Regions from separate parts of the Vreelandella aquamarina genome, predicted to be linked through region 1. Evidence: predicted binding sites of a transcription regulator. Region 1 holds the regulator's gene; the other holds the start of a gene.
What was found. Region 1 encodes FliA, which starts transcription of late flagellar genes. Its sites were predicted from a motif close to CTAAAGTTNNNNNNNNNNCNGCCGATA; they were not measured.
Positions count from the first base shown of each region.

Region 1 (10,937 bases):
ATTCTGCCCCTCCCGCCGTTCGCGCTGGATCTGCTGTTCACCTTCAATATTGCGCTGTCGATCATGGTGCTGCTGGTCAGCATGTTTGCCGAAAAGCCGCTGGATTTTGCGGCGTTCCCGGCGGTACTGCTATTCACGACACTGCTGCGACTCTCTCTAAACGTTGCCTCTACCCGCGTGGTGCTGATGGAAGGGCACGAAGGCGGCGACGCGGCGGGCAAGGTCATCGAGGCATTTGGTACCTTCCTCGTGGGCGGTAACTTCGCGGTGGGGTTGGTGGTCTTCCTCATTCTGGTCATCATTAACTTCATGGTTATCACCAAGGGTGCCGGGCGTATTGCCGAAGTGGGCGCTCGCTTCGTGCTTGATGCCATGCCCGGCAAGCAGATGGCCATCGATGCCGACTTGAACGCTGGTCTGATCGGGGAAGACGAAGCGAAGAAGCGCCGTGCCGAAGTGGCCCAGGAAGCCGACTTCTACGGCTCCATGGACGGTGCCAGTAAATTCGTCCGCGGTGATGCAGTGGCGGGTCTGGTCATCATGGTGGTCAACATCATTGGCGGTTTGCTGATCGGTATGATGCAGCACGACCTGGGCTTTGCCGATGCCGCGCGTACCTACACGCTGCTGACGATTGGTGACGGCTTGGTCGCACAGATTCCGGCGCTGGTCATCTCGACCGCTGCAGGCGTTACCGTCTCCCGCGTGAACACCGAGCAGGACGTGGGTCAGCAGATGATCAGCCAGCTGTTCGTCAATCCCCAAGTCATGATTCTGGCGGCCATGGTCATGGGCTTGCTTGGCCTTGTGCCCGGCATGCCGAACTTCGTGTTCCTGGTCTTCACTGCGCTGCTGGGCGGTTTGGCGTGGTATCTGATCCGTCGCAAAGAGCATAAGCTAGTCAAAGAAGAGATATCCACGGCACCACCGCCGGTTCAAGAAACGCCAGAGGCCAGCTGGGAAGACGTCCAGCTGGTGGATACGCTGGGCCTGGAAGTGGGCCACCGTTTGATTCCGCTGGTGGATTCACGGCAAAAAGGCGAGCTGTTGGGGCGTATCAAAAGCGTGCGCAAGAAATTCGCCCAGGAGGTGGGCTTCCTACCGCCGGTGGTGCATATTCGCGATAACTTAGAGCTGCCACCCAACACCTACGTGCTTTCCATGAAGGGTGCCGAAATCGGTCGCGCCGAGGCGCAGCCCGGTAAGTGGCTCGCCATCGACCCTGGCCAAGTGTCTGGGGAGCTGCAGGGCACACCGACCCAAGACCCCGCCTTTGGTCTGCCCGCGGTATGGATCGACGCCAATCAGCGCGAGCATGCCCAGGTCTACGGTTACACGGTCGTGGATGCCAGCACGGTGATTGCCACGCACCTGAACCACTTGTTACATCGCCACTCTCCTGAAATGTTGGGCCGCCAGGAAGTGCAAAAGCTGCTGGACAAGCTGGGCGAAGATCAAAAATCGCTGGTCGAGGAAGTGGTGCCCAAAGCGATCTCTCTCACCGTACTGCAGCGGATTCTGCAGAATTTGCTGGACGAGGACGTCTCGATTCGCGACATGCGCACCGTATTGGATACCCTGGCCGAGTACGCTGGGCAGCAGAAAGACCCCAACGAGCTGACTGCGCTGGTGCGTATCGCGCTGGGTCGCGCGATTACCCAGCAGTGGTTCGCAGGCCAAGAGACGCTGCACGTCATGGGCCTCGATGCGCAGCTTGAACAAGTATTGATGCAGGCCATGAACGGTAACGGTGCCATGGAGCCGGGACTGGCGGATACGCTGATGAATCAGGCGCAGCAGGCGCTGGAGAAGCACGAAGGCAGTGGTGAAGCGCCGGTCCTGGTCGTTCAGCACTCGCTGCGAGCGGTGCTGTCGCGCTTTTTGCGCCGCCGGATGCGCCACCTGGTGGTCATGTCCCAGGCCGAGATTCCCGACGACCGCACCCTGCGTGTGACCACCCTCGTGGGTGGCCGCTAAATTGGTAACAGGTGACATATGAGCGTGAGACGTTTTGTCGGAGCAAATAGTCGCGATGTAATGCGCCAAGTGCGCGAAGTACTGGGCGACGATGCGCTAATCGTCGCCAATCGCCGCACCGAAGGCGGCGTTGAAATTCTGGCCATGGCCGACGACGCCGTCGATCAGTTCGACCCGTCGCCGACGACCCCCGTAGAGCCCCCCCGTGAAGCACCGGCTCCCGCCTCAGCCCCCGCTTTCTCGCTGCCGACGCAGCCGGACCCGCTGGAAGCGATGAGCGAGCGCCTGTTACGGGAAATGCAGGATATGCGTGAGTTGCTCTCCCGCCGTCAGCCGGTCGCCGACCCCTCGCGCGGCGCACAAACGACCTACGAGCACCTTCAAGAGCTGCTGGCGCGGGTAGGCTTTAGCGCCGAGCTGAGCCATGAGGTGCTCGAAGCGCTGCCCGACGAGCTAATGACACGGGAAGGCAGCCAGGACGCTGCTACCGCCTGGCTGCGCGAGCAGCTCATGGCGCGCCTGAAGGTGCTCACGCACGAAGAGCGCTTTTTCGATCAAACCGGTATCGTGGCACTGGTAGGGCCTACCGGTGTCGGTAAAACCACCACCACGGCCAAACTGGCGGCGCGCTTCGTGATGCGCCACGGCACCCGACCCGTGGCCCTGGTGACCACCGACAGTTTCCGGATCGGTGCCCACGAGCAGCTGCGTATCTACGCCCGGCTGCTGGATACGCCCATGTATGCCCTCGACGTCGAGCAGCCCATCGACGAGCTGGTAGGGCGGCTGCAAGGCAAGCAGTGGGTGATCATCGACACCGTCGGCATGAGCCAGCGGGATCAGCGGGTCATCGAGCAAATTGCGCATTTACAGGGCGGGCAGTCGACCGTCAGGCTGGTGCTGCTGCTCAATGCCGCCAGTCAGCCGGAGACCCTCGAAGAAGTGGTGCTGCGCTATCGTCAGGCGGCACGTGCCGCTGGAGCCGAACTCGACGACTGCATCATCACCAAGCAAGACGAAGCCGGGCGGCTGGCACCCGTGCTGGATATCGTGATGCGCCACGGTATGCGCGTGCTGTTTGGCTCATACGGCCAGCAGGTGCCCGAGGACATGGCCGTGGCAACGCCCTCTGGGTTGATCGATCAAGCGCTATCTACCCGTGCTTCCAACGTTTCGGCGAACCGGTCCGCGCCGGTGAGCTTGCCGCGCTGGTCCCGGGACGTGCTGGGCCAAGGACGCAGGCTGTCGTCGGTCCTGACGCGGTTGCGTCAGCGGGTCGTCGATTTTCATCGGTTAGAGGCCGCCTGGGACATCGCTGCGTTGCCCAGCGTAGTGCAGGACCAGCGCCTGGAGGCGCTGCTGACCGGCGCGCAGGCCACCCATGACGCGATGGGCATTGTGTGGTCGCCAAGACGCAACGAGCGTGGCTGCGACTGGTCGATGCCGGACGTGGCGCTGAACGAACAGGGCGCTTGGCTGGCGCTAACGCGTTTACAGCACCGCCAACCGGCGGGATGGCAGCCACGCTTGGCGCACTGCCCGACAGACATTGCCGTCCACTTGCTGCCCGCTCTACCGGAGCCAGACACGCTGGCATGGCTCGCCGACCAACACTTGACCTGGGTCAGCGCCGTGTCCGCGAGTCAACGCGTACACTGTCAGGGCGAGCGCTACACCCTGCGCACGCTGTTTCAAGAGAGTACGCTCACTCACGCCGTGAACATTCGGTTTCGCGGGCAAGGCATGCAGCTGCTGACCGCCTACGTGGAGGCGACAGATGCCGCTGGCAACGCCGTGCTGGCCTGGGTCGGCGAGGTTCGCGATCCAGAGAGCAGCAAGCGCGTGGTGCGCCGCTACTGGCTGACGCCTGCCCGACTGGGAAGCGATGTGCTATCGCTGCTGGTCACCCAGTTACAGAGTGACGGGTTGTCGGCGCTCACCAAGCGGGCTTGGCAGCAGTTGAAAGAAGCGGATGGCGGCGAAGTGAGCAGTGAGCTGCGGCTACTCATGGCCAGCGGTGCCGCCGCAGTGGCGGGCCATTTGGACCTGGCCGATGACGAAGCGGCCCAAGCCTTACGGGCCGATCTGCTGCGTCTGCTAGGTACCCAGCGAAAACGCCGCGACACCGCGCTGCTGGACGCCTTGGTGCACGTATTAATGGCCCGCGATGCCATTCGTCAGCTAGGCAGTGTCAGTCGTGAGGGCTTGGAATGAGCGGTCAAGATCAAGCGGCGGGCCTGCGTAAATGGGCCGATCTGCAGCGCCAGCAGCGGGCCGCAGAGGACGAGCCGCAAGATGCCCAGGACGCAACAGCGGCTCCTGCCGCGCCCGTCACTGCCGAAGAGGCCGCGGTGCATACCCAGGACGCCATGGCACCCACGGTTGCCTCGGCCGCCGAGCCCGCGACGGTGACGCCACCGCGCCCTCAAAAACCGCTGGTCGTGGTAGGGCTCCCGAACACGGGGGCCGCGCAGGTGGATAAAGTGCGCGGCCGCTTGGGGCAGTGGTCTGCGTTGGGCCGCCAATGGGCAGGCGACCCCCAGGATTGGAAGATTCAGGTGGTCATGGCCGACACGCCGTCGCTGGCCACGCTGGCGAAGGCGCATGCCCGCTGGGCGCTATGGGTCAGCAGCGATGCCGATGCCTTCGCCAGTATGTATCGGGTGCTTCGCCAAGTGCGGGAGCACGGCGGCCCGCGACGTCTGCTAGCGCTCCACGAGCCGCACCTACCGCGCCAAGGGCTGCTGGAGAATTTGCGTGATGCCGCCGCGCACTACTTGGACATCGAGCTGCTACTGCTAGCGCGCTGAACGGCTGTCCGCCGAGGTGAAAATGATGCAGCATGGGGACCAACGTATGAGACCGATGGCCTTACCGGTGTGGAAAAACGTTGTACAGTCGTGCATTGGGCGGTTAGCGCTCGCCGCAATGCTGAGTGCTGCCCTGCTGTCGCTTGACGTACAGGCGGCGACCCCCGGCAGCTGGAGTCGCGACGTGCCGGGCGTACTGGTGGCCATGAGTGACCGCACCAGCAACAGTCAGGCGATTGCGCCACCGGCAGGCATCCCGTTGGGGGCGGCGACCCTGTCCCGTGTTCAGTGGCGGTTCGAGGCGCCTCCCAGCCAGCCTATCAACGCGTGGCTGTGTCACCCAGAGCGCTGTGTAGCACTGTCGGGCATGCGTGGCAGCACCACCGCGCTGGAAGGTGCGCTGGCTAATGCGCCGCTGCACTTCCGATTTGCCCTGTCCCCCGGCCAGCGGCCGGTACGCGTGCAGGGTTTACAGGTGATAGTGAACTATCAGTAAAGGTCGTTTAGCCGCGAGGCACGAGGATGTATACAGCACAAGGCAGGATCAAACAGAGTGAGCTGTTAACCCAATACATGCCACTGGTGCGACGTCAGGCCTTAACGCTGCAGGTAAGGTTGCCCGCGAGTATTGAGCTAGATGATCTGATCCAGGCGGGCATGGTCGGGCTGTTGGAAGCGCTGGGACGCTTCGACGCTGCCCAGGGCGCAACGTTTGCAACGTTTGCCAGCCAGCGGATTCGCGGTGCCATGATGGATGAGCTGCGCACCCGCGATTGGCTGCCGCGCAGCGTGCGCCGTTCGGCGCGGGCGATGGATGACGCAGTGCGTCGTCTAGAGCAGCGGTTGGGGCGTCCTCCTGAAGAGGGTGAAATTGCCCGCGAGCTGGAGATGCCGCTGAGCGAATACCAACAGCTGTTGAACGACACCAATAGCGGCCAACTGCTGCCGTTCGAAGAGCTGGTCGCCGATGGCGGCGAGCCCGCCGGGGACGATGCCCAGCACCGGCCGTTCGACCAGCTGCTCGACGAGCAGCAGCGGCAAACGCTGATCGAGGCCATCGAAGCACTGCCCGAGCGTGAAAAGCTCTTGATGGCGCTCTACTACCAAGAAGAGATGAATCTTAAAGAGGTCGGTGCCGTGCTGGGCGTCACCGAGTCGCGGGTGTCCCAGTTGCACAGCCAGGCGGTGAGCCGCCTGCGGGCGCGCCTGCACGAACACGATTAACCCTGGAACTCACTAACCCTAACCGGCGAGGAGCCGTTGATGAACCCATCTACGCTGATCGGTATCTTTGCCAGCATGTTGCTGCTGGTGAGCGTGCTGTTCTTTACCGCAGAGTCGCCCGAAAGTTTTATCAATTTGCCGGGTTTGGCCATCGTGATCACCGGTACGCTGGCGGCGACCTTCATCAGCTATCCGTTGAAGGAAGTATTGCGGGTGGTTCGTCTGGTGGGCTTGGTATTCCGCCGTGAAAATACGTACGTGCGCGACGACATCAACGAACTGGTCGCCATGTCGCGGCTATGGTTCAAAGGCGATGTGCGTGCCGTAGAGCGGGAGCTCGAGCACACCCGTAACCCGTTTCTGCGCACCGGCATCCAACTGGTGATCGCCAACACCAAAGAGGATGAGATTTTCGACATGTTGCGCTGGCGTATCGCCCGCTTGAAAGCCCGCGAACACGCCGAAGCGCAGATTTTTCGCACCATGGCGACCTACGCACCCGCCTTCGGGATGATTGGTACGCTGGTGGGGTTGGTCAACATGCTCGAAGTGATGGATGCGGGTGATCTGCAGGTCATCGGCCCGCGTATGGCGGTGGCGCTATTGACCACGTTCTACGGCATTTTGTTGGCCAATCTCGTGTTCAAGCCCATTGCGGTCAAACTAGAGCGGCGCACCGAAGAGCGTTTGATCACCATGAACATGGTGCTAGAAGGCATTTCTCTGATCACCAAGCGTCGCCTGCCATCGTTCATCGAAGAGACGCTCAACTCTTTCGTGGCGAACTACCATGATGAAATCCGTGACGCCAACGTCAAACCGCGTCCCGACGTAGGCTCCGCACTCAAAGGGTAATGCCATGCTCGACCGCGACTCACGGCATGCCCTGGAGCTGCCCGCTGCGGCGGGGGAGAGCGACGAAAGCTGGTTGACCAGTTATCTGGATGTCCTCACCCTGCTCATCACGCTGTTCGTTCTGCTGCTGGCCCTGACGCCGCCGGGCGGTGGCGAAGGGGGCGATAGCGATGCCATGCGTGCCGCCAGCGCCGTGACATCGCTGCCGCTGGCCAGTCTCGCCACCGGTATCCACCCCCGTCATGATGGCTTGCAGCCTCAAATGGCAGGGTTGGATATACCCGGTGTGAGCGTCTCCCAGGGTCAAGAAGGGGTGACCCTGCGCATCGATGACAGCCTTTTGTTTCCCAGCGGGAACGATGTGCTAACGCCTCAAGGGCAAGATGTGTTAGAACGGCTCTCCTCCGTACTGGAGACCTTCGACGGTCAAATCTCCGTTGAAGGCCACACCGATAATGTGCCTATCTCGACGTCGCGGTTTCCTTCAAACTGGGAACTGTCGGTAGGGCGTGCCATTGCGGTCGTGCGCCAATTAGAACGGCAAGGCATTGCCATTTCACGTATGCGGGCGGTCGGTTACGCCGACACCCAACCCATGGAAAGTAACGCTACCTCGGAAGGGCGAGCAGCCAACCGGCGCGTTGAACTGTTGCTACGGCAGCAGGTCGAGGGGTAAAGCACTATCTCGAGGCTATCTTCGTGTCGAAGCATCACTCGCTACTCCAATCGTTTGGCGCCGTCATGGTGCTCGATGCTGAGAGTAAGCACATTCAAGCGGTCAGCCGTCATTTGACCAAGCTGCTAGGGGTGGTGGATCAAGAGCATCAGGCGCTGACGCCTGCCAGCGTCCTGGGTAAACGTTTGAGTCAGCGGTTGCGCCAAGAGCTTCAAGGGCAGCAGCGGCTGGCGAGCCCCCTGGCCTTCCGGCCACCGAATACCACCACGCGGCTGCAGATCCACGCTCACCGCACCCATCACCATGTGATCGTCGAGCTCGAACCTCTTAATCCGTTGGGCAAACGGCGACTGCTAGGCACTGTCAACGAGCGCTTGATGCGTTTGGCCGAAGCGACCCATCAAGAAGAGCTGTTGGATGTGCTGGTGAACGCCGTGCAGCAGTTGACCGGCCACGACCGTGTGTCGGTGTGCCATTTCGATAGCGACTGGCACGGGCTGATCGTCGCCGAGGCGCAAGGTGGTCCTTTGCCTGCGCTGCTGGGGCAGCGCTTCCCGGCCAGTGACTTTCCCGTCACGCTACGCCGAACCTACGAACGGCATCCCGTTCGCCTGATTTATGACGTGTGTGCCCCCGCCGAACCGCCGCTGCCGTGTACGCCAGATGGTGAGAACGTCGATCTGCGCCACTGTTTTCTACGAGCCCCTGCGCCGGAGCGCCAGCGCTACTTGCAGCGGCTAGGCGTACGCGGTTCGCTGAGCCTGGCCATGCAGGGCGATAATGGGCTATGGGGCCTGCTGTTTTGTCACTCGGCAGCGCCGCATCCCGTATCGCCCCCGGTGCGCGATGCCGTACGCACGCTGGTGCAGATGGCGACCCAGCGGCTGTTGCTACTTCGGGCGCGACAAGAGGCCCGCTATTTGCAGCGCGTGCAGGATAGCCTGGTGCTATCCACGAATGCCCGGAGCGAGCCGCAAAGTCCCGCCGACTTGTTGGAGGCTCAGGCAGAGACGTGGTGCTCGCTGTTCCGCGCCCACGGTGTGGCGCTGTGGTTGAAAGGCAGTGTTTACGCCTGTGGTCATACCCCCGAAGCGGCGGTGATTTGCCAGTTCGTCAAACGCCTGGAGAAAGCCCATCGGCATAGCGGCCCCTGGTGCACACGAGGGGCTGCAAGCGAGCCGCTGACCGCATCGCTGCGCATGCCCGAACAGTGCGGCATTCTGGCCGTACCGCTACCCATGAGCCCTGCCCAGCGTGGCTGGCTGATATTCTTCCGGCCCGAGCAGGTGGAAACCCTCTACTGGGCAATGCAGCCGACCTCGGCACCGTTACCGTCGGTGATGGTCGCGCCGTCGGCGGCCTGGTGCGAAGAGGTGGTGGGCAAGAGCGAGGCGTGGCAGCGCGTCGAGCGACTGGCCGTCATGGACCTGGGGGAAGATCTGACTCTGGCCATCTCCGCCTATGAGATCAGCACGCTGAACATGCATTTAGAGCGTGAGCGTAAAGCGCTGGCCGCCGCGAACCAGCGCTTGGAGCAGCTGGCGCACTTCGATCCGCTCACTCAGGTGTGGAACCGCTACCGTATCGAACAAGCCATCGATGCAGAGCTGGTGGCGGCCAAGCGATACGGCGCGGCCTTTGCGCTGCTGCTGTTCGACGTGGATCACTTCAAACAGATCAACGATACCCATGGCCACAGCGTCGGCGACGACGTGCTGGTGTCGCTGGCGCGCCTAGTGGAGACGTCCCTGCGCGGCTGCGACCACCTGGGGCGTTGGGGCGGCGAAGAGTTCGTGGTACTGGCGACCCACTCGGACATGGACGCTGCCGTCGGCCTGGCGGAGCGGCTGCGTAGCCTCGTCGCGACGCTGCACGTCAACGGTCTTGAGCAACCCATCACGGTGAGCATTGGCGTGGCGATTTGGCAGCCAGGCGATAGCTGTAAAACGCTCATGGCCCGCGCCGACGTGGCCATGTATCGAGCCAAACGCAGCGGACGCAACCGGGTAGAGCTGGCCGAAGAGCGCGTGCTCTAAGGCGCGCTGGGTGCCTCGGTAGCCGCGCCAGCGCATAGCGCCTGCATCCGCGCCAAGGCTTCGTCTGCCCCTGCCAAGCTAAAGGTCATGTACCACGGCTCCTGCTCGTTCTGATCGAAGCCCAGAAAGAGCTGTTCCCCCGTTTGCATCTCCTCGATCAGCTGCGCCATATCGCCCAGATAGAAGTGGGCGTAGAAACCGTCATCACCGCGTTCGGTGATGAACTCGGCCATGGTATCGACGATTGGCTGATCATCGATGCGCAGCCGCGTGGGCACGAGGTTTACCGCGCGACTCTCTCCTTGCTGCTGTTCTAGCGTGACCCGCATCTCTAGCCAAGGCAGATCGCAGACGCCTTGGGTCGCGTTCACGCTGAGCGTAGCGTCGGAGTAGCTGTGGGTTTCTACGGCACGGAAGTGACGTTCGTCGCCCAGGGTGAGGGCCATCGACTGCCAGTGCTCGTGACGCTCGGTGGTGTTGACATTGAACGTCGCTGCCTGCGTCAGCGCTGGACTGGCGAGAAGTAGGGCGGAGAGGGCGTAGGAGATAGCGTTAAGGGCGCGTGTGAGGTTCATAGGTCGTATCGTCATCGAAATCCCTAAGCCTATAGCGTGTTGGGAATAAGCAAAAGGGTAAGGTGCTGATTTTTCTATATCTAGTGTGTTTGATGAAAAAAGACGGCCCATATAGTAGAAAGTCGGGGCTATACTCCTTGGCGATGCCTCGTATAATCGAGCCGTTCTCAGCCGCTATTGATCCCTCGTGAAGGAGTTTCGTGACATGAACACCGCAGCCAAGGCGATGAAGACATCCAGTGAGGTCCCTCTACAGGCCCCCTCTAGAGAGATCTGGGATGCCAAATATCGGTTGAAAGATCGCCATGGCCAGCCGGTGGATCAGGACGTCTCGGCGACGTTCGAGCGCGTAGCGCGGGCGCTGGCGGCCGTCGAGGGAGATCGCGCCGACGAGTGGCTGCCCAAGTTCCGCTGGGCGCTGGAGAACGGTGCCATTCCCGCCGGGCGCATTCTCTCCAATGCCGGCGCCGAAGCTTATAAACCCGCCGTCAGCCTGATCAACTGCACCGTGTCGCGCACCATTCGGGATTCCATGCGCGATATTCTCGATTCCGTGGTCGATGCGGGAATGACGCTGAAATCAGGGGCCGGGATCGGCTACGACTTTTCCACTCTGCGCCATAAGGGCGCGTTCGTGTTTGGCGCAGGCGCGGGCACCAATGGCCCGTTGGCCTTCATGGATATCTACGACAAGATGTGTTTCACCGTGGCATCTGCCGGGGGCCGTCGCGGTGCGCAGATGGGTACCTTCGATGTGGGCCACCCTGACGTGCGGGCGTTCATT
Region 1 covers NZ_CP024621.1:129,216-140,152, forward strand. The annotation lists gene flhA (flagellar biosynthesis protein FlhA) at 1-1,977, shown strand, start outside; gene flhF (flagellar biosynthesis GTPase FlhF) at 1,996-4,191, shown strand; gene CTT34_RS00620 (hypothetical protein) at 4,188-4,787, shown strand; gene CTT34_RS00625 (flagellar protein FlhE) at 4,834-5,283, shown strand; gene CTT34_RS00630 (RNA polymerase sigma factor FliA) at 5,310-6,011, shown strand; gene CTT34_RS00635 (motility protein A) at 6,051-6,866, shown strand; gene CTT34_RS00640 (OmpA/MotB family protein) at 6,871-7,542, shown strand; gene CTT34_RS00645 (sensor domain-containing diguanylate cyclase) at 7,566-9,578, shown strand; gene CTT34_RS00650 (hypothetical protein) at 9,575-10,168, opposite strand; gene CTT34_RS00655 (adenosylcobalamin-dependent ribonucleoside-diphosphate reductase) at 10,359-10,937, shown strand, end outside.

Region 2 (10,937 bases), 690 kb from region 1:
CCGAAGAGGCGTACTCCTGATAAAATCGTGAAAACGTGCCGTGGGAAGCGTCGCAATCAAAGCCTAAAAATGGCCGCTCGTGATCGATGTAGTACTGCGCCAACACCCGCGCCGTCATCGACTTGCCGACACCGCCCTTCTCGCCGCCAATAAAGTGAACCTTGCCCATCCTTGTCTCTCCGCCGTCAGGCCCGATGCCCTGTTGGAATTTAGCAGGAAAGTGATGGGCAGGCAGGGGTAATCACATGAAACAGCCTGCTTTTACGATTACCTGCTCAAAAATGGCACCACCAAGTTGAGCAAAGGTCTGATGCAAGCACCCAGCTTGGTGTCGCCGCACATCGCGATGGCCTATAAGGGACGTGCTAAACTGCCCAGTGCTTGATTGGTTCAGCCTTGGAGGCCAGCATGCCAGCTACTCATCGCCGTAAACTGCCCATCGGGATTCAGACCTTTTCCGATATTCGCGAAGGCGGCTACTACTATGTCGATAAAACACCGTTCATTGAGAAGCTGGCCAACCAAAATAAATACTACTTCCTCTCTCGCCCGCGCCGGTTTGGCAAAAGCCTATTGCTGGATACGTTAGGCTGCCTATTTGAAGGACGCGAGGCACTGTTTGAAGGCCTATATATTCACGATAAGTGGGACTGGCAGCAGCGTCACCCCGTGGTGCGCTTAAGCTTTGGCAGCGGCGTGGTAAATAGCCGTGAAGATCTAGATACCAACATTCGCTACCAGCTACAGCAGCAGCGAAAAAGACTGAATATTGACACCCCCACTCCCGAAAGAATTGCCGACGACTTGGCAAGTTTGCTGGAAAGTGCGCGGCATGCTCATGGCCAACGCGTTGTCGTACTAATTGACGAATACGACAAACCTATTTTAGATAATTTGCTTAACCCCGCATTAGCCCGCGAACTGCGTGAAGGGCTTAAAAATCTCTATAGTGTGCTGAAAGATGCCGACCCCCATTTGCATTTCGTGTTGCTCACCGGCGTCTCCAAGTTCAGCAAGGTCAGCCTGTTTTCGGGGTTAAATAACCTCAACGACATTACGCTAGATGCCCCATATGCGGATATTTGCGGCTATACCGACCGCGATATTGATACCGTATTTGCCCCCGAGCTTCCCGGCCTTGAGCGTGACGAGATCCGCCGCTGGTACAACGGCTACCGCTGGGGTGGGCAGGATGTGCCCAGCGTATACAACCCCTTTGACGTACTGCTATTACTACAAAAACGTATTTTTAGCCCCTACTGGTTTGAGAGCGCTACTCCTACGTTCCTGGTCAATGTACTGACGCAACGCGGAGTGTTTACGCCCGCACTCAGCCAACTACAGACGGAAGCAGAGCTACTGGGGCGCTTCGATGTTGACCATATCGCCACAGAAGCGCTGCTATTCCAAACGGGTTACCTAACGGTACACGCCACCGAAGAACCCATGACAGGCTACCGCCTTTACACACTGGGTTACCCAAACCGCGAAGTAGAAACCAGCCTTAACCAAACGCTTTTGCCACTACTAGGCATTCAAGAACCACCCCGGGAACGATTAACGCTGTTCCGCCTGCTACAGGCTCATGATCTCGCGGGCCTAGGCATCTATCTCAAAGCGCTCTATGCCGGCTTACCCCACGACTGGTACCGAAACAATCCTATCGCCCAGTATGAGGGCCACACTTTTTCACAGGTATATGCCAGCGTGTTTTACAGCCATTTCGCTGCGCTAGGTGTAAAGGTGACGGTGGAAGATGCTAGCCACCACGGCAAAGTCGATATGAGCGTCGACTTTAACGGTCATATCTACCTGTTTGAATTCAAAGTGGTCGAGCAGCTACCCGAAGGTAAAGCGCTAGAGCAGATCAAAGCCAAAGGCTACGCCGACAAACACCGCGCCAGCGGCAGGCCGATCCACCTGGTGGGCGTCGAGTTTTCAAGCGTTCAACGGCAGATTGTCGCGTTTGACGTGGAGACGCTTTAAGCAAGAGCACATTAGGCCCAATACCCATTTGCAATTGAGCAAGAAAAGAAAACTAGCGGAGTAGGCAAGGTTAACAATGACGGATTAAATTTACGCGTGAGAGGAGGCGTTTAACATAGCTAGGGTATGTGCCCGCTGCTGTTTTACAGCGCTGTCGAGAATAATCAGCAGTTGGTCATAATCATCTGCCTGAGTTTGATCCAGGCCGCATTGCTCCACTTTATCGATCAACGTTTGGGTATCGCGGATCAAAGTATCTAACTCCAATACGACGGTTTCGTGATCCATGGAAGTCATGTTTGCCTCATTGGCGTTGTTGTAGCTGCTGAACCCGCTGGTAGAGCTGTTGGGCATTTTGAATCGCAGTGGCCTCAAAGGCATCCAGGCTGAGCAGCACGTCTTGCCGTGAGTCCTGCATCACTACTTCAAGCTCTTTATGATAGCGTTGCAGCAAATGATCAAGATTCATACGAATCATCGTCAGCTCTAGCTGAAATTCGGCTTGCAGCTTGGTGTATCGCTCGATATGTAACGGCGTTTGGCTCGTTTTGAGGACCGTACTAATAGTGTGCTCGATCTGCTTCTCAACGGCTTTTATCTTGGGGATGAGCTCGTTCACCACGTATAACGCGGAAATGTTAGCGGCATGTGATTTCACGGTACTCCTAATAGCGTCAGACTGCGGATGCCTTAGCATCTTACTCGCCAATGAAATGCGCCTAACGATGCATTAACCTTACAAAACAAGGTCATATTAACATCAACGTTACCATTGAAAACGGGGCCTTACGGCCCCGTTGTTTATTACTGCGTTAGCCTTTCGGCCAAACTTCAGATTAACCCAGCAGAGACAGTACTGACTGCGGGATCTGATTGGCCTGGGCCAGTACAGAAGTACCTGCCTGCTGCAGGATCTGTGCACGGGTCATGTTGGCTACTTCCACCGCGTAGTCGGCATCCTCGATACGAGAACGAGCGGCTGAAAGATTGGTTTCAGTGGTGCTCAGATTTGTAATAGCCGAGTCGAAACGGTTCTGAATAGCACCAAGATCACTACGTAAAGTGTCTACTTGGCCAATTGCAGCATCTAGCTTCTCAAGCGGATTCAAAGTTACACCATCGGTACCCACTTGAAGCTGAGCACCTTTAGTTACATTTCCTTGCTCATCAATTTTAGCAGCGCTATATACTGAGTTACCGTCAGCATCAGTGCTCATTATGATGTACTTTGTCGGAGCACCTGATTCATCACTTGATGCGTACAGTTCATCAGAAGCATTCAGTGCATCGACATTAAGAGTTTCTTCTGCGCGAAGGGTCTTCACTTCACCGCTTGTTGTATCTGGTGTGTTCGTACTTACTGCAGCACTACTCCATGCAATAGTACCAAGTGTGTCATTATCTCCATCGGTAATCGTTGCATCATAATATGATCCATTCTCGGCCTTAACTACATAGCCACCTTCTTCAGTAGCATATAAGCCGACTGCTGTCTCAGTACCAGGCCCAGTGGTATCAACATCAAAGGAGAAGCTGAACTCTTCACCAACACGACCTGTAGCTGCACCAGTGGCTAGGTCAGTTGCAGTGTCATAATTACTAAGATCAACACCTGCCGTTACTTGAAAATCGTCAAGCTCAAGAGTAGCTGACGTAATTTCTTTCAGGTCAATTGAAATTGCTTCTCCATCGTTCGCACCAACCTGGATGGAAAGAGATTTAGTATCAGCAAGTACCTTAGTACCGTTAAAGCTAGTCTCTTTGGAAATACGATCAATTTCGGAAAGACGTTGGGTAATTTCTGCTTGAATTGATTCTTTGTCTTCAGCAGAGTTGGTTCCGTTTTGAGACTGTACGGTTAACTCACGAATACGCTGAAGGTTATCATTAACCTGATTCAATGCCCCTTCAGCAGTCTGGGCAACAGAAATACCGTCATTAGCGTTACGCTGCGCTTGAGACAGGCCGGTGATCTGGCTGCTCATACGGTTGGCGATAGCCTGACCGGCCGCATCGTCCTTGGCGCTGTTGATGCGCAGACCAGAGCTCAGACGCTCCATAGAAGTTTGCAGTGAAGATTGGGATTTGGACAGGTTCTGCTGACCAATCATGGAAGTAATGTTGGTATTGATCACTGACATGGTGATTCTCCTTGCGTGTGAACTGGCCGTCAGGCCCGCTTTTCGGCTACTTGTTGCGCCGTTATATTGATTAACGGCCTGATGAGGAGAACCTTTAGGGGGAGTAGTAAAAAAATATGTAATGTTTGGTAACTGAGCGATGAATTTTGGCTACTAGCCGACGCCTGTCGCGAGCTAAAGCTGCCTCTCACAACAGTCACCACCTACCGTGGCTGTTTTTACACTGGCTCTTTCCACCCTCACCCTGGCACAGAAGTGAAAAAGCCCCCTTGAAATGGGGGCTAGCGGTCAGCTTAAGGGAGGCTACCTCTTGCGGCCTAGCTGGGCATCTAGTGCATCAAACTGCTGGGTGAGGTAGCTGCTCATGCTGTTCATCTGCGCAATCATGGCGTCTAGCTGGCCGAACTGGGTGCGGTAGCGGCTGATGGTGCGCTCGATGGTCACTTCCATGCGCTCAAAACGCTCGTCTAGGCTTTTCACGCGGTTTTCAGCACCGCTAATGGCCAGCTTCACTACCCCGTTGTTGCCAAGCATCTGTTCTACGGTGGTGTTTAGCTTCCCTGCCATTCCGTTCTCTGTGGTATCACCTGCGAAAAAATCACTTAGCGCTTGGGGTTTATTGGCTACTAGGTCATTTAGTTTTGCGTTATCAACTTCTAATTTGCCATCTCGCTGAAGGGTAATGCCTAGCTGGCTTAGCGTAGAGAGCTCGCCGCCTTCTATTCCGCCCGTTAGCACGCTGCGCAGGCGTCCTTCAATAGTACGTACGGTGTTATCGCCTACCAGTTCACCAGCAGTTTCGGCATCGCCGCTGAAGCTGGTGAGTTTGCCAATGGTGCCTTTTAAATCGTTAAATGTTTTTACAAAGCCATTAATGGCTTCGCGCTGCTTTAGCGTGTCGCGCTCTACGTTGATGGTGCTAGTCGTCGCTTCGCCATCGGCAATGCTGAGTTCGGCTAGGTTCAGCGTGACCCCTTGAATGGCACCTTCTATTTGGTTGTTGGCACTGCTAATGGAAATGCCATTGACCGTGAGCGCGGCATCTTCACCGGCGCGCTTAGTCGCGGCATCTTCGCCAAAGGGCCCTGCCACTGTCACTGCCGGGGCTTGGCTGGTATCGACAAAGCTAAAGCTGGCGATAGAGGCATCCGCCCCAGTGTTTTTAGAGCTGAGCGCCAGCCGGAAGCCCTGGCCGTCGTTGATAATGGTGGCGTTGACGCCTGCGTCTTTATTGGCATTAATCGCATCGCGTATCGCGGAGAGGCTGCTGCCAGGGGCGATATCAATATCAATAGAATCCGCACCGCCAAAATCCAGCCGTAGCGCCGTTGCGCCTTGAAGGTCTAGCGCGGTGTCTCGGTCAGTCGCACGGGTTGAGGCCAGGGTGCCAGAGGTAGCTAACTGCGATACCTCTACCCGATAGCTACCGGGCAAGGCACTGGCGGACGTAGTGGTGTTAATGGCATCGCCACGTACGTTTGCGGAAAGGCTTTGATAAAGCTTCGGGTCGTTGAGCTTTGCTAAAGCGTCTTGAAAACTATTCAACGACGTTTGCAGCTGCCCGTAGGCAGAAATTTTCGCCTGCTGCTGTTTTTTCTGGAGCGTGATGGGTGCCAGTTTGCCGCGCTCAGCCGCTTGTAGCTGATCCAACAAGCCGGTGAGATCCAGGCCAGAGCCGACGCCTAGGGAGGTTATTGTCGCCATGCAGATGTTCCTCGGTGCAAAAGGCTAAACCCACAGTCATTCATACATTGCGCCAGTGGTGGCGTTTCGACTGAATTTAATAGCAATCTTATCGACGGAACAACGGCTAACTTTAGGTCTTTTTTATCACTTAACTACGAATACCCCATTACCCCAACAAAAACGCCTGCTTAGCGCAGGCGTTTTGTATGACTCGACAGCAAGCTAAATTTAATCACGGCCTAACTGAGCATCCAGCGCATCAAACTGCTGGGTGAGGTAGCTGCTGGTTTGGTTCATTTGAGAAATCATCGTATCCAACTGGCCAAACTGGGTACGGTAGCGAGAGATGGTCTGCTCGATGGATTGCTCCATGCGTGTGTAACGCTCACCCAGCGACTCAATGCGATTCTCAGCACCAGAAATCGCGCCGGATACCGTACCATTAGTACCTAGCAACTGCTCGATGGTTTGGTTGACTTGGCCTGCCATGCCTTCGTTATCGGCAGCGCCGGCAAAAAAGGCGGAGAGTGCATCCTGATTATTGGCAATAGCATCGTCTAGCTTGCCGCTATCCATTTCCAAGGTACCGTCGCGCTGCAACGAAATACCGATATCCGTCAGCATCGAGAACTGGCCTTCGATACCTCCACCCAGCACACTGCGTAAACGCGACTCCACCGTGCGCACCGCACTGTCGCCCAGCAGCTCCCCAGCGGCGCCCGTTTCAGCATTAAAGCTGGTGAGTTCGCCAATGGTGCCTTTTAGATCGTTGTAGGCATCGACAAAGCCAGTAATCGCTTCGCGTACTGCACGGGTATCTTGCTCGACTTTAACTGTGCTATCGCCTTCCGCCTGAAGGTTAAGCGTGACGCCCTGAATCGCACCTTCTACCTGATTAGAAGGGCTGGTGATGGCCACACCGTTGACATTAAGCACCGCATCTTGGCCTGCTTGCGTAAACTCTGATTCCAACTGCCCGCCAAATGCCGCCCCTAGCGTTATGCCTGAAATAGACGCGTCTTCACCGGTTTGCGTGGAATTGAGCGCTAGTCGGTAGTTTTCACCGTCAAAGATAATAGAGGCAGAGACACCACTATCTCCTTTCGCGTTAATGGCATCGCGTACTTCTTCAAGCGTGCTGTTGGCAGCAATGTCTACCTCAACGTCAGCTTGATCAGCGCCTGCAAAATTGAGTGTCAGCGTGGTCGCTTCTGTGGTCAGGGCGGTGGTTGAATCCGACACGCCTGCGGTTGCCAGAGTGCCTGATGTGGCTAACTGAGTAACGGATACGTTATAGCTACCGGGCTGCGCTTCGCCATTGGCCGTGGCAGTGAATGCTTCACCGCTAACGTTGGTCGAGAGACTCTCATACAGTGTGCTGTCGTTGAGAGCATCCGCTGCGTCCTGAAAGGCAGAAAGGGCCGTTTGTAGCTGGCCGTAGGAAGAAATTTTGGTTTGCTGGGTTTCCAGTTGCCGTTCGATGGGGGCCAGCTTTCCACGCTCAGCGTCTTGCAGCTGATCGAGCAAGCCGTTGAGATCAAGCCCTGAACCAATACCCAATGAAGAAATGGAAGCCATACATTACCGTCCTTTTTTGAAAAAGCCGCCTGTCGTGCTGACGCCCCTTATCAATACTGTTCAATTACGTTAATTCACTCATGGTACTTATCGGCCCACTGCTACTTAACTTTAGGGAAAAAAACCACTCGGTACGAGATTTATCCTACTGTGCGGATCAGCTTTACCATACGCATGGCGGAGTATGGGCCAGCTGTGTGGCGATTCCATGACATCTATCTCAACCGCCTCTTTAGACCTTGGTCTAACACCCAGCCCTGCTTTACAATGCACCGCAGCAACTCCATTTCGCTGCGATTGCAGGAGCCACACCCCATGCCCGCTGAAGCGCTACCCTCTGCGTCGACTGCCTCTTTTCACATTCAGCGTAGCTTACGCCACTGCCTTTCTAGCATGGCAGAGCTGCTGTATGAGAGCGGCCACGTGCTCGAAACGATCACGCTGCCGCAGCGTGGGTTGTCACGCCAGGAGCTGGACGCGCTGCGCCATCAGCACCCTCGTTGGGCGCTTTGTCAGAAGACGTTGGAAGAGAGCGATGTCGCCATGCTTAACGACTACGGTCGCTTCGTTTTGACGCCACTCGGTCGAGAATTGATGTTCGATATGTTTGGGCAAGGTGCCGCTGACTGCGCCTAACCGATGTACAGAAGCACAAGACAAGTAAAGAAAACGCCCGCTGGAAGGAAGCGGGCGTTTCAGAGCACTCAAATAGCACTAAGTCGTTGAGAATACGACCTAACGCAGACCGAGCAGTGAAAGAATAAACAGGACGACAACGATCAGGCCGATGATATAGATAATGTTACGCATAACGGCACTCCTTGCTTTAGCGTTTCATGGAAATCAAAGGGTTGCTTCCCTTCAATAGGCGCTTTTAGCGTAGCAGGCTTTTTAACGATTTGCGTAATCGCCATGATTGCCTCTTTGAGGGAACCTTGCTTCATCACGGTTTTCAGAACCTTACTTTTCCTTTCTTAGGTGCTGCCATGAAAACCATTGCTCTTGCGCTGACATGCGTGCTGAGTGCTGTGACAACCACCCACGTGGTCGCCCAAATGCCCTCTCCCAATTCACTGCAAGCACTCGAACAGCAAGCTCGGGCACTCGATCGCCTACACACCGTGGTGGTCGCTCATGACGGCAACATCATTCATGAACATCACCAAGGGGGCCCAGGCGTTGCAGCACCTGCCAACGTCAAATCGCTGTCTAAAACGGTGTTAGCCGCCATCACCGGGGCGGCGATCAAGGCGGGCGTCATTGAGTCCGTTGACCAGCCGCTGGTGGCGCTACTAGATAGTGTGCCCAGCGCTGCTGCCCCACAAGTGAACGACATCACCGTAGCGCATTTACTGGCGCAACAAGCGGGATTAGAGCGTACTTCGGGCAGCAACTATGGCGCTTGGGTAGCCAGCGCCCATTGGGTAAACGATGCACTCACTCGCCCGTTCGTCGACCGCCCCGGCGGGCGCATGCTCTACTCCACCGGCACCAGCCATTTGCTGTCAGCAGCACTCACTCAGGCCAGCGGTGAAAGCACCCTCGCGCTTGCCCAGCGCTTGTTAGGCGAACCACTCGGTATTGCGATTCCCCCATGGCCGCAAGACCCTCAAGGGATCTACTTTGGCGGTAACGATATGCAGCTTTCCCCTCGCGCGCTCATTGCGATTGGGGAGCTGTACCGCAACGACGGCGTGGCCAATGGCCAGCGCGTGCTGCCTGAAGGCTGGGTAGAAGATTCATGGACGCCCAGAGGCCAATCACCCTGGACAGGGGATGGCTACGGCTTTGGCTGGTTTATCACGACGTTAGCGGATGAACACGTCGCTTACGGAAGAGGATACGGCGGGCAGGCGCTATATGTGATTCCCGAGCGGGAGATGACGGTGGTGATTACCTCAGACCCAACCCCGCCATCGCCCGGTGGCCAGTTCCAGCAGCAGCTCAACGCGCTGGTGACTGGCTTGTTGGAAGAGGATTAACGACGTACGCCACTCCTCACTGTCGATCACTACTTGTTAATAACTATTTGTTAATGACTACTCTCCTTTATGCGCCAAACTCATCAAGTAGAGCGCGGCGGCCAGCGCCAGAACGGAGAGTGCCAGGTAGATCGCATCCAAGGGTGTCGCGAATCGAATATCCACGACGGCTCGGAAAAACTCGATAATCACGGCCAGAATCACCACACGGGCGATTTTGTCTTTCAACTGATCCAGCGAGGCAACGTTGAAGGGGTGTGCGGGGTAACGCACTTCAGCTTGGTCGATGCGCGAAACGAACAGCCGATACACGCCTAGCCCGAAAATCAGCAGTACGATGGCGATCAGATAGATATCCACCGCAATAATGATATCGGGCACCAAGGTGTCGTGAATGTTGCGGGTGTCATCCACCAAGTAGTAGTGCAGCACATCGCCCACCACTTTGAAGATATCCAGCGTGCCCACGATAAACAGCATCAGCGAGCCTAATAAGCTCGGCACTACCGCTAGCATGACCAAAAAACGGGAATTCCACAGCGCCGCCTCGACACGTCGCTCCCATACGGACTGTTGGTGAGGCGGTTTGGGCGGCGGCGGTGAATGGGGAGAGGGTGAGTGGCTCATCGTAGGCACATAGCTCCTTCTTGCTTTTAGACCAATCGCGAGAGTGCCTAGTAAAGCATTAGACGAGGTTCATCACTACTACCGTGAAGGTCACGCCGGTCAGCAAGAACCCTAGTGCTAGCATGAGGCCATCTCTAGCCACCAGCCCCAATCCAAACAGCGTGAGCGCAAGCCCAGCACCATTAGCACTGAATGGAATGAACTCCATGGGCGGCATGGCCAAGGCGACCAGCAGACAAATGAAGGCGGTGACACGGATGCCGATGTAGCCGGTCATCCAAGCCAAGCGCACACCCAACAAGCTATCTACCCACTTAGCGGGCTTTTTCATGTAGCGTAGCGCTTTATCGAACTTATGCCGGGAGAGGGAGCGGTTCAGCAACCAGCCAGGCAGCCAGAACGTTTCTCGGCCAATCAAGAGCTGCACTGTCGTCAGTAGCACCAGAGCAGCCATCAGCGTTGGCATACCGGGAATATCGCCAATAATCGGCGCCAGCGTAATCAAGCCTGCCAACAGCAGCAGCGGCCCAAACGAGCGCCGCCCCACCGCATGCACCACGTCGTCCACGCTGACCTGCTCTTTTTCCCGCTCCATCTGCTCCATGGTGTGGATCAGCTCGGTTAAGTTCGTCGCATCCTGCGTGTTACTCATGGGCGTTTCGGCGCTCCTTTGCCGTGGGTATCGTGATGGAAAGAGGGTTCTTCCGGTGACTGGTTAAGCTTGCTGCGAATAAAGTCGCTATGGCTGATATGCAGCAGATCAGCCAGCCGACGAATCCGATGCTCTTCAAGAGGGTCGAGCGAGCCGTCGGCCCAGGCCAGCTGCCACATTAAACTGACCAGCTCCAAGCGCTGCTCGTAGCCGTAGTGCTGTTTGATCAGGCTGACGAACTGATAGTGATCCACCGCGTCATCGACCTCCGCCTCTGCCAGCGCC
Region 2 covers NZ_CP024621.1:3,304,006-3,314,942, forward strand. The annotation lists gene CTT34_RS15710 (nucleotide-binding protein) at 1-169, opposite strand, end outside; gene CTT34_RS15715 (ATP-binding protein) at 409-1,986, shown strand; gene CTT34_RS15720 (hypothetical protein) at 2,077-2,283, opposite strand; gene CTT34_RS15725 (hypothetical protein) at 2,291-2,644, opposite strand; gene CTT34_RS15730 (FliC/FljB family flagellin) at 2,823-4,127, opposite strand; gene fliD (flagellar filament capping protein FliD) at 4,431-5,831, opposite strand; gene fliD (flagellar filament capping protein FliD) at 6,042-7,391, opposite strand; gene CTT34_RS15745 (hypothetical protein) at 7,707-8,027, shown strand; gene CTT34_RS18610 (hypothetical protein) at 8,171-8,305, opposite strand; gene CTT34_RS15750 (serine hydrolase domain-containing protein) at 8,378-9,373, shown strand; gene CTT34_RS15755 (YqhA family protein) at 9,431-10,000, opposite strand; gene CTT34_RS15760 (exopolysaccharide biosynthesis protein) at 10,059-10,652, opposite strand; gene CTT34_RS15765 (tellurite resistance TerB family protein) at 10,649-10,937, opposite strand, start outside.
Region 2: the regulator FliA is predicted to act here: its motif matches at 4,199-4,225, upstream of CTT34_RS15730 (FliC/FljB family flagellin).